DNA from 3 places in the Vibrio sinaloensis genome. Region 3 is predicted to be linked to each of the others. Evidence: riboswitches for the same ligand, from Rfam matches in the RefSeq annotation. Region 3 holds a riboswitch; each other region holds the start of a gene.
What was found. Region 3 has a riboswitch for thiamine pyrophosphate ahead of thiC (phosphomethylpyrimidine synthase ThiC). Riboswitches for the same ligand answer to the same signal wherever they lie in the genome.
Positions count from the first base shown of each region.

Region 1 (3,275 bases), 360 kb from region 3:
CCATCTGGTCCGCACGGTGCCGGGCAATGGACGCATTCTTGCCCCTAAACAGGATCGGGCGATAGCCGATGTGTTAGAGCGTGGCTGCTGGAGTGAGACCGAATACAGCGGTCAACAAGGGCAATGGCAAGCAAACAAAATGGTTGCTGATGGCTCTCATTTTGAGGTGCGATTCCAAGGTGAAGTGGTTGGGAGCGTCCAGTGGGATTTGGTCGGCGACCATAATGTAGATAATGCCTTGATGGCCATTGCCGCTGCTCGCCATGTGGGTGTCACCCCCGACCTCGCCTGTGAGGCGCTGGCGAAATTCATTAATACTAAGCGTCGCCTTGAGTTAAAAGGCGAGGTGAACGGCGTTCGCGTTTATGACGATTTTGCCCATCACCCAACCGCGATTGAACTGACTTTAGGTGGTTTACGTAACAAGGTCGGCCAAGACAAGATTCTAGCGGTGTTAGAGCCTCGCAGTGCCACCATGAAACGTGGGGTGCATAAACAGACGCTTGCAGCCTCACTGACCGCCGCCGATCAGGTGTTTCTCTATCAACCACAAGGCATTGACTGGTCGGTGGATGAGGTGGCCCTGAAGTGCACACAACCCGCTGTGACCAGCGATGATATCGATATCTTAGTAGAAAAAATTGCGGCCGCAGCACAGCCTGGCGATAATATTTTGGTCATGAGTAACGGTGGCTTTGCTGGCATTCACGACAAACTACTGGCCAAATTGGCCCAATAACCGAGTCACTATGAGCAACAATACCTCTAAATCGATAACCTTAGCTTTTACTGGCGCGTCAGGTGCGCCTTACGGTCTGCGCTTATTGGAATGTTTGTTGGCCGCAGAGTATCGCGTTTATCTGCTGATCTCGTCCGCGGCGCGAGTGGTACTGGCGACCGAGCATGGCTTAAAGCTTCCAGCAAACCCCGACGCCGCTCAGCAAGCCTTGGTCAACCATCTTGGCTGCGATAGCGAGAAGCTGGTGGTGTGTGGCAAGGATGACTGGTTTTCTCCCGTCGCTTCAGGATCTGCTGCGCCGAAGCAGATGGTGGTGTGTCCGTGTTCAGCGGGAAGCGTTGCCGCTATTGCACACGGTATGTCGGACAACTTGATTGAACGTGCGGCCGATGTGGTGATGAAAGAGCGGGGACAGCTACTGTTGGTGGTGCGTGAGACACCGTTTTCGACGCTGCATTTGGAGAACATGCACAAACTGTCCCAGATGGGCGTCACTATTATGCCTGCTGCGCCGGGGTTCTACCATCAACCTAAATCGATAGAAGATCTGGTCGACTTTATGGTGGCGCGTATTCTCGACCACTTAGGTGTTGAGCAAGGATTAGTGCCACGTTGGGGCTATGATTCGCGTCAGATTTAAAATCTGTAACCGTACCGATTGTTCAATTTCACTCAGATAGCGCTTTCAGGCTTACAGGGATGAACTGGCCTGTTAACTCACCATGCCCTTCATGTTTTAGGGATGGCTATTGAGTGTGATAACTATTACAATTTGACCGTAACTCATCGGGGAGCTATTGAGCCAATCAAGATTGGCGCTTGGCTGAGATCGAGCTTTGCTCGGGACCCGTGTACCTGAACCAGATAATGCTGGCGTAGGAATTGAGTCTGGACACCGATTAACTGACGTCCCTCAACCCTGTGCCGCTCACACAAGGAGAGAGCGAGCAGTGAATACCACTCTAAGCACCATTTCAATCAGCGGTCTTGCCGCAGCCATGTTGACATCATGGTCTGCGTTTGCAGCCAACGACACCTTAACCGTTTATACCTACGACTCGTTTGCCGCCGATTGGGGCCCAGGCCCAACCATTGAGAAAGCTTTTGAAGCTCAATGCGGTTGTGACCTCAACTTAGTCGCCCTCGATGATGGCGTGTCTATTCTCAATCGCTTACGTCTAGAAGGTGCAAACAGTAAGGCCGATATTGTATTGGGGCTAGACAACAACCTGATGGCCGAAGCACAACAAACCGGTCTACTGGCTGAGCACAAAGTCGATACCAGCAAGGTCAATCTGCCAAATGGCTGGAACAACCCGACCTTTGTACCTTACGATTTTGGCTATTTTGCCTTTGTCTATAATACGGAAAAGCTCGCCAACCCACCGGCTAGTCTCAAAGAGCTGATCGAGTCTCGCGATGACCTGAAAGTCATCTATCAAGACCCGCGCACGTCTACCCCGGGTCAGGGGCTGATGCTATGGATCAAATCTGTCTACGGCGATAAGGCCACTCAAGCTTGGCAACAACTGGCGAAAAAGACGGTCACTGTGACTAAGGGCTGGTCAGAAGCTTACTCTATGTTCCTTGAGGGTGAATCGGATCTTGTGCTGTCGTACACCACCTCTCCGGCTTATCACTTAATCGCAGAAAAAGACGCCAAGTATGCAGCGGCAAATTTTGCCGAAGGTCATTACACCCAAGTGGAAGTGGCAGCTAAAGTGAAGGGCACCGAGAACAGTGAGTTGGCTGACCAGTTTATGGCTTTCATCCTCAGTGATGAGTTCCAGTCAGCCATGCCGACTGGAAACTGGATGTACCCAGTGACAGATGTTGCACTGCCACAAGGGTTTGAAACCTTAACGACGCCAAGTAAAGCGCTCGGTTTTTCTGCTGACGAGGTCGCGCAAAATCGTAAAGCGTGGATTCGCGAGTGGCAAAACGCGTTAACCTTCTAAAGGTCACTTTTGTATCAGGTTCCTAAAGTTGGACTAGGGGTCGCGATTATCATCGCGGCCTTTATCGTTTCTGCGTTGTCAGCATTGCTGAGTTATGCGCCGACGCTGGATATATTGAGTGTCTGGCATGATCCTTACTATCGTCATGTCACCAAGTTCAGCTTCTATCAGTCGCTGCTGTCCACTCTGCTCAGTGTCGGCTTTGCTCTACCGGTGGCGCACGCGTTGTCGCGGCGAAATTTCATCGGCAAATCTCTGCTACTCAAGCTGTTTGCTACGACCCTGGTATTGCCGGTGTTAGTTGGTGTGTTTGGCTTGTTGGCGATTTATGGCAACAGCGGTTTACTCGCTCAGGGGGTTAAGCTGCTTGATAGCCAACTGCCATTTTCGATTTATGGCCTCAATGGTATTTTGCTCGCACACGTGTTTTTTAACTTACCCTATGCGACGCGATTATTGCTGCAGTCGTTGGATACGATTCCCGCCGAGCAGCATAAACTCTGTGCCCATCTGGGAATGGGCCATTGGGACAAGTTTCGCTGGGTTGAGTGGCCAAGGCTGCGTCAGCAACTCCCTCA
Region 1 covers NZ_CP096199.1:323,056-326,330, forward strand. The annotation lists gene mpl (UDP-N-acetylmuramate:L-alanyl-gamma-D-glutamyl-meso-diaminopimelate ligase) at 1-739, shown strand, start outside; gene MTO69_RS01590 (flavin prenyltransferase UbiX) at 750-1,379, shown strand; TPP riboswitch at 1,517-1,638, shown strand; gene thiB (thiamine ABC transporter substrate binding subunit) at 1,690-2,697, shown strand; gene thiP (thiamine/thiamine pyrophosphate ABC transporter permease ThiP) at 2,707-3,275, shown strand, end outside.
Region 1: linked by a shared signal. The riboswitch ahead of thiB (thiamine ABC transporter substrate binding subunit) and the one ahead of thiC (phosphomethylpyrimidine synthase ThiC) in region 3 are both predicted to bind thiamine pyrophosphate.

Region 2 (3,275 bases), on a different replicon from region 3:
TATGCCGGTAGCGACAACATTAATGCCGACAATATGTTCAATAGCCCAGACGGAATTGGCTTCGATAAAGCGGGCCGTTTGTGGATTCAGACCGACGGTAACTACTCAAACCAAGGGGACTTTGCCGGTCAAGGCAATAACCAGATGTTGTGTGGCGACCCGATCACTGGCGAAGTGCGCCGTTTCCTGACGGGGCCTATCGCGTGTGAAATTACCGGGTTAACCTTCTCACCTGATTACAAAACCATGTTTGTTGGCGTTCAGCATCCGGGTGAGAGAGGCGCACCGTCTCACTTCCCAGCGGGCGGTAACAGTAAGCCACGTTCGACCATCATGGCCATCACTCGAGAAGACGGTGGCGTGATTGGCGCATAAGCCATCAAACGACATAGGAATGGGGCAGTGTGCCCCATTTTTTATGTATTACAGTGACGGTGAGCATAATTATGCGCGCAGCAGCATAAAATTTGTGATCTTTTGACCAATAGACACTAAATATGGTTGCTTCATCTATACGGTATCACTATATTGAAAGGGTAGCCGAATAACTTCAAAGGTGTAGAGAACCAAGTAAACTCCCAGAGCAAATACGAACAACTGAACGCAATAGACACACACAGCCTAACGAGCAATTCGTTATCGTGCATCGAAAAACGTATAAGAATTAGTATTTTCAACGGCCTTTTGCTTTACCCCTCTTTATCTCTCACCTGTGAGTTATCGATACATTTTTTGATAACCCAGAAGGAGAATGATTATGGTATCACTAGGTATAATCGCGTTAGCTTTCTTCGTATTTATGTGCTGCTGGGTTGCACAGCATGGCCTGCCCGTTTTGGGTATGAAGCTGGACGAGTCGGACTTACTGCTTATCTCAGAAATGTCTGGCGAAGATGTCCTTGAAGCATAAATGACTTTACGCTAAGCAAAAAAGGAGCCGTTGTGGCTCCTTTTTTGATCTTGTGGTTCGAGCTTAGCCGTTTCAATACCCCCCCACACAAATCCCACACCACCTATTTGTCCCGATTGGCATCATTCAGCGTTTGCTTAAGGGTGTGTTTGATAGTGTCGAACCTTGCCGGGAGGCGACGATGACGTTTGGTCAGCAAATACAGAGTTTCAATCACGGTTTGCTTGGATGGGTAAACGGCAATGCGCTCTTTGTCACTGAAAGCCTCCAACGCACTTTGTGGGAGCACGGTAAAGCCTCGCCCTTTGGCGACCGGGAGCAGAATTTGACTCAGTTGGTTGATATAACCTGTCACGGGCAATTGATTGATATTAATGGTGGCTAAGTCAGGTTCAGCGCAGCGTGAGAAATACAGCGATAAATAGTGCTCGGCATCAGGGTGACCAATTAAGCCGATCGCTTGTAGTTGCGCTAAAGTTAAGGTTTCGGTTTGGCACATTTTCGGCAGCATTAAACAGAGCGGTTCATCGCCGATTTTAACCGACTCGACTCTTGGGTCTGAGCTTTGATGAGTCATGAGGCCAATATCGACGTCGCCATTGATCACACCCGCCAAAATCTTTTGCTGTGGAGCAACCTCTAGGTGGGTCACCAGCTGAGGGTGTTTACATTGTAAATCGAGTAAGTGAGGGTAGAGCCGCAGTGCCAACGAGCCTGAGCATGACACAGCCAACTTGCCCGAAAAGGGATCATCTTGGTCAAGCGATTGCAGCATTTGCTGCTGCTGCGATTCCATCTCAAGCGCATACTGGTAAACGGTTTTGCCCGCCTCGGTAATTTCGAAGCTTTTGTTATGCCTTTCAATCAATGGGTGACCACACGCCTGTTCCAGCTTTTTAATGTGCTGACTAACCCCTGGTTGGGTCATAAACAGTTTGTCAGCGGTTTTGGTGAAGTGGCCAGTATCAATTAAGGTGGCAAATGTTTTAAGCCAAGCTGGATTGAGCATGCGCTATACCTATAAGAGATGGTTATGTTAATGAGTGTATATGATAACAATAAATTTCGGTACTGCGGCCACTGGCTCACCGTTGTGACATTTTACCCTGCACATGGGCAATAATTGCTGCTAATATCCAACTTCGATAGTCGGGGTGCCTAGTTAAGGCTGAGATCGCTGTGCGAGACCCGTTGAACCTGATTCAGTTAACACTGACGTAGGGAACTATAAACGCAGTCCTATCCTAGGCTGCGTCCTTATTCGCTTTGCAATAAGGGTTCCTGCGTCTTGTTGTAGGAGCTTTTATGCCACATTTACAAGACACTTCTCCCATTGTTCTCACTATTGCTGGCTCTGATAGTGGCGGTGGTGCTGGAATCCAAGCTGATATTAAAGCCATCTCTGCCACGGGTAGTTATGCCTGTTCAGTGGTCACGGCGATCACCTCGCAAAATACCCAAGGCGTACGAGCCATTCACCCGATTCCTATCGAGCATGTTGCCAGTCAGTTAGCGGCTGTGTTTGAGGATTTGAATGTGGTTGCGGTGAAAGTGGGTATGCTCGCCGATGCCAACATCATTCAAGTGGTCGCGGATCACTTGGCCAAGTATCGTCCCAAGTTTGTGGTTGTCGATCCGGTGATGGTGGCGACCAGCGGCGACCTGTTACTCGAGCAGCAAGCGATACAAAGCCTGAAGCAACAACTGCTTCCTCTTGCCGACTTAGTGACCCCTAATTTGCCAGAGGCGGCTGCACTGCTTGATATACCGACACCAAGCAGCGAGGATGAAATGGGCGCGCTGGTGGCTGAGCTGCGCGGGCTAGCGTCTAATGCCGTACTGCTAAAAGGAGGTCATTTAACCCACCAACCGACCAGCAACGATCTACTGGTCACAGCGGACGACTACGAGTTGGTGCGCGCCAAGCGAGTGCTCACCAACAACACGCACGGCACTGGGTGTACGTTATCGTCGGCGATTGCTTCCTATGTCGCGCAGGGGCATCGCTTGCATAAGGCAGTCTGTTTAGCTAAACAATATCTCACTCAGGCACTGACCCATGCCGATGATCTGCAAGTCGGTCACGGACACGGACCGGTGTCGCACTTCTTTCCTGGCCATTACAATGTGCGCTAGTAGATAGCGCAAACGGTGAGCAGGCCGAGGTTAATTTCGCTAATGGCTTCTCCTGACTCAACATCGCTGCTTTTGAGTGCTAAGATCTTTGTATCTAAGTGAATGAGATGATTACGATGCAAGCGCCAAAACAGCCACAAAACGAAGCGCAGCGAATTGAGGCGCTAAAACGACTCAATATTCTGGATACTAAACCTGAGGAACGCTTTGACCGAGTGACCCGTCTTGC
Region 2 covers NZ_CP096200.1:702,743-706,017, reverse strand. The annotation lists gene MTO69_RS16765 (PhoX family protein) at 1-375, shown strand, start outside; gene MTO69_RS16760 (hypothetical protein) at 758-910, shown strand; gene MTO69_RS16755 (LysR family transcriptional regulator) at 1,014-1,919, opposite strand; TPP riboswitch at 2,051-2,151, shown strand; gene thiD (bifunctional hydroxymethylpyrimidine kinase/phosphomethylpyrimidine kinase) at 2,216-3,046, shown strand; gene MTO69_RS16745 (GGDEF domain-containing protein) at 3,163-3,275, shown strand, end outside.
Region 2: linked by a shared signal. The riboswitch ahead of thiD (bifunctional hydroxymethylpyrimidine kinase/phosphomethylpyrimidine kinase) and the one ahead of thiC (phosphomethylpyrimidine synthase ThiC) in region 3 are both predicted to bind thiamine pyrophosphate.

Region 3 (3,275 bases):
CGCGCGCGGTATCTGGGTCAAGTGCTAGGTTAAATTGGTCTTCCCAGCGGAACTCAAACCTAGCTTTAGATAAAGCATTATCTCGCACCTGAGCCCCGGGGTGACCTTTAGCCAAATCAGCTGCGTGCGCAGCCAGTTTATAGGTGATCATCCCTGTCTTGACGTCTTCCTTGTTTGGTAAGCCTAAGTGCTCTTTTGGTGTGACATAACAAAGCATGGCACATCCATACCAACCGATCATCGCTGCGCCAATACCGGAAGTGATATGGTCATAACCAGGCGCAATATCGGTTGTCAGTGGACCAAGCGTATAAAAAGGCGCTTCATGACAGTGCTCCAACTGCTGTTCCATGTTCTCTTTGATCATGTGCATAGGAACATGGCCAGGCCCCTCGATAATGACCTGAACATCATATTCCCAGGCAATCTTAGTCAGCTCACCTAAGGTGCGAAGTTCTGCAAATTGAGCCTCATCGTTAGCATCGGCAACCGAACCTGGACGAAGACCATCGCCAAGAGAAAGTGCGACATCATACTTGGCACAGATTTCACAGATCTCTCGGAAGTGGGTATATAGGAAGCTTTCTTGGTGATGCGCTAAACACCATTTCGCAATAATAGAACCACCACGAGAAACGATGCCAGTAACACGCTTAGCTGTCATTGGCACATAGCGAAGTAGTAAACCAGCATGGATAGTGAAATAGTCAACGCCTTGCTCTGCTTGCTCAATTAGAGTATCGCGCATCACTTCCCAGTTAAGGTTTTCCGCAACACCGTTCACTTTCTCAAGCGCTTGGTACATGGGTACAGTACCGATCGGCACTGGACTATTACGTAGAATCCACTCGCGAGTTTCGTGAATATTTCGTCCAGTAGAGAGATCCATAACGGTATCTCCACCCCAGCGCGTTGCCCATACTAGTTTCTCTACTTCTTCTTCAATCGAAGAAGTGACCGATGAGTTACCGATGTTGGCGTTTACTTTGACCAAAAAGTTACGTCCAATGATCATTGGTTCGGATTCTGGGTGGTTGATATTAGAAGGGATAATCGCGCGACCTTCGGCGACTTCTTTACGTACAAACTCAGCGGTAATGTCTTTTGGCAGATTGGCACCAAAGCTTTGACCCGGATGCTGTTGATTCAGCACTTCATCGCGGTATTGAGCACGCCCCATATTTTCGCGAAGGGCGATATATTCCATTTCAGGGGTAATAATGCCTTTACGAGCGTAATGCAATTGGGTCACACAATGACCATCTTTGGCACGTCGAATGCGTGGTAGATTACCGTAACGCAGTTCGTCTAACGTTTGGTCTTCTAAGCGTTCCTTTGTGTACACCGAGCTTACTTCATCAAGTAACTCTGTGTCACCGCGCTCTTCAATCCACCCTTCTCTAAGCTTAGGTAAGCCGTTATAAAGGTCAATCTCATGGTTTGGGTCAGTATAGAGTCCAGACGTGTCATAGACACGCACAGGCTCATTGGGTGAGAAAACTGGTGCTTCCTTAGTGCCACCTACAAGACTATCGGCGAGGGTAATTTCTCGCATTGGCACCTGGATATCCGGGCGAGAGCCCTCAACATACACCTTATGAGAGTTTGGGTATGGTTGGACAGAAAGTGTATCGATGAATTGTTTAGCTTCCAGTCTCGCTTGCTTGCGATTCGACATAGCATTTTTCCTTGCTTGTTATTCTAGATAAAAAGATTTTGGATAAAAATGCTTGGCGGAAAGATGCGACAAGAGGTATCGAACGCTGCGCTGGAGATGGCGCTTAGTGCTATCCGATATTTGATAAAAGACCAGTGTGATACTGGTAAAGATATCTCTCTTGTTCCCTTCGCAGATTCTAATCTGATCAGGTTCAACGGATCCCGAATTAACGGTCTCAGCCTTAAGGCACTCCGACAAGTGAAACGAGTATATAAAATCGGCTTGGTTAAACCAAGCCGACCTGTTCAAAAAATGTTAAAAAAAGAGATTTGCGTTTCGACCTCAAGTTTTTATTAGGAGCTGAAACCCTACCCAGGCAGCAGAAATACTAAGTACAACGTTGAGTAGCACATTGAGGCCCATCTTTAAAAAAGCGCCCTGCTGCATCAGCAGTACATTGTCCATCGAAAAAGTAGAAAAGGTTGTTAATGCGCCTAGGAAACCGAGGCCGATAATCTGCCGCCAAGGCTCAGTGGACAGCTGACCGTTTTCAAAGGCGGCGATCAGCAGTCCCATAATCAAAGAGCCTACTACGTTGACGGTAAGCGTTCCGTATGGAAAACCGCGACCTAGCAATACAATGCACAACTCTGATATCAAATAGCGAGAACATGCGCCGAAAGCACCACCGATTGCGATAAAGCCAAGAATAGAAAGTTGACTCATAACTGCCCCTAGAAAGATTTGTACCATTATTGTACCGCTCAGAGACAAATAATCGACAAAAATTAACGACCTACTCGCCGTGAACACCTTGATATTTAAAACGTTACAGGAGTCACTTACGTTGAAATTTTTGTTTAGAGTAACAACTTCACCCACCCTAAAGTGCCGTTGTTGGATAAATAGATTCTATAAGACAGTCCAGAGACGGGAAACACTATGCAGTTGTTAGCCAAGAAGTGATTAAAGTGGATATAGATGGCAGGGGTGGAGAGATTCGAAAGCTTCGCCCCAACACGCGCTGTCTCTGGTAAATCGGGGAATCCGCTGCTCAGCCAATTGAATATTTCAACATCAAAAAGCAAAAAGGCTCTAGCCGCATGACTAGAGCCTTATATATGGCAGGGGTAGAGAGATTCGAAAACTTCACCCCAACACGCGCTGTCTTTGGTAAATCGGGGAATCCGCGGCTCTGCCAATTAAATTAGTTCAACATCAAAAAGCAAAAAGGCTCTAGCCGCATGGCTAGAGCCTTATATATGGCAGGGGTGGAGAGATTCGAACTCCCAACACGCGGATTTGGAATCCGCTGCTCTGCCAATTGGAGCTACACCCCTGTAGAGTATTTCTAATTTTAGATTCGAAAAAACCTCGCCATAGCGAGGTTTCTGAATAAGTGGCGGAGCGGACGGGACTCGAACCCGCGACCCCCGGCGTGACAGGCCGGTATTCTAACCAACTGAACTACCGCTCCGCACTGGTTAGACTCTTGAGTCTAAGTTTTTGCCTTTAGATTTTTCTAAAATCTAAAAACGAAATGTAAGCCTGGCGATGTCCTACTCTCACATGGGGAAGCCCCACACTACCATCGGCGCTAATTCGTTTCACTTCT
Region 3 covers NZ_CP096199.1:2,933,788-2,937,062, forward strand. The annotation lists gene thiC (phosphomethylpyrimidine synthase ThiC) at 1-1,678, opposite strand, end outside; TPP riboswitch at 1,826-1,924, opposite strand; gene crcB (fluoride efflux transporter CrcB) at 2,003-2,386, opposite strand; tRNA gene MTO69_RS13435 (tRNA-Trp) at 2,924-3,000, opposite strand; tRNA gene MTO69_RS13440 (tRNA-Asp) at 3,061-3,137, opposite strand; rRNA gene rrf (5S ribosomal RNA) at 3,207-3,275, opposite strand, start outside.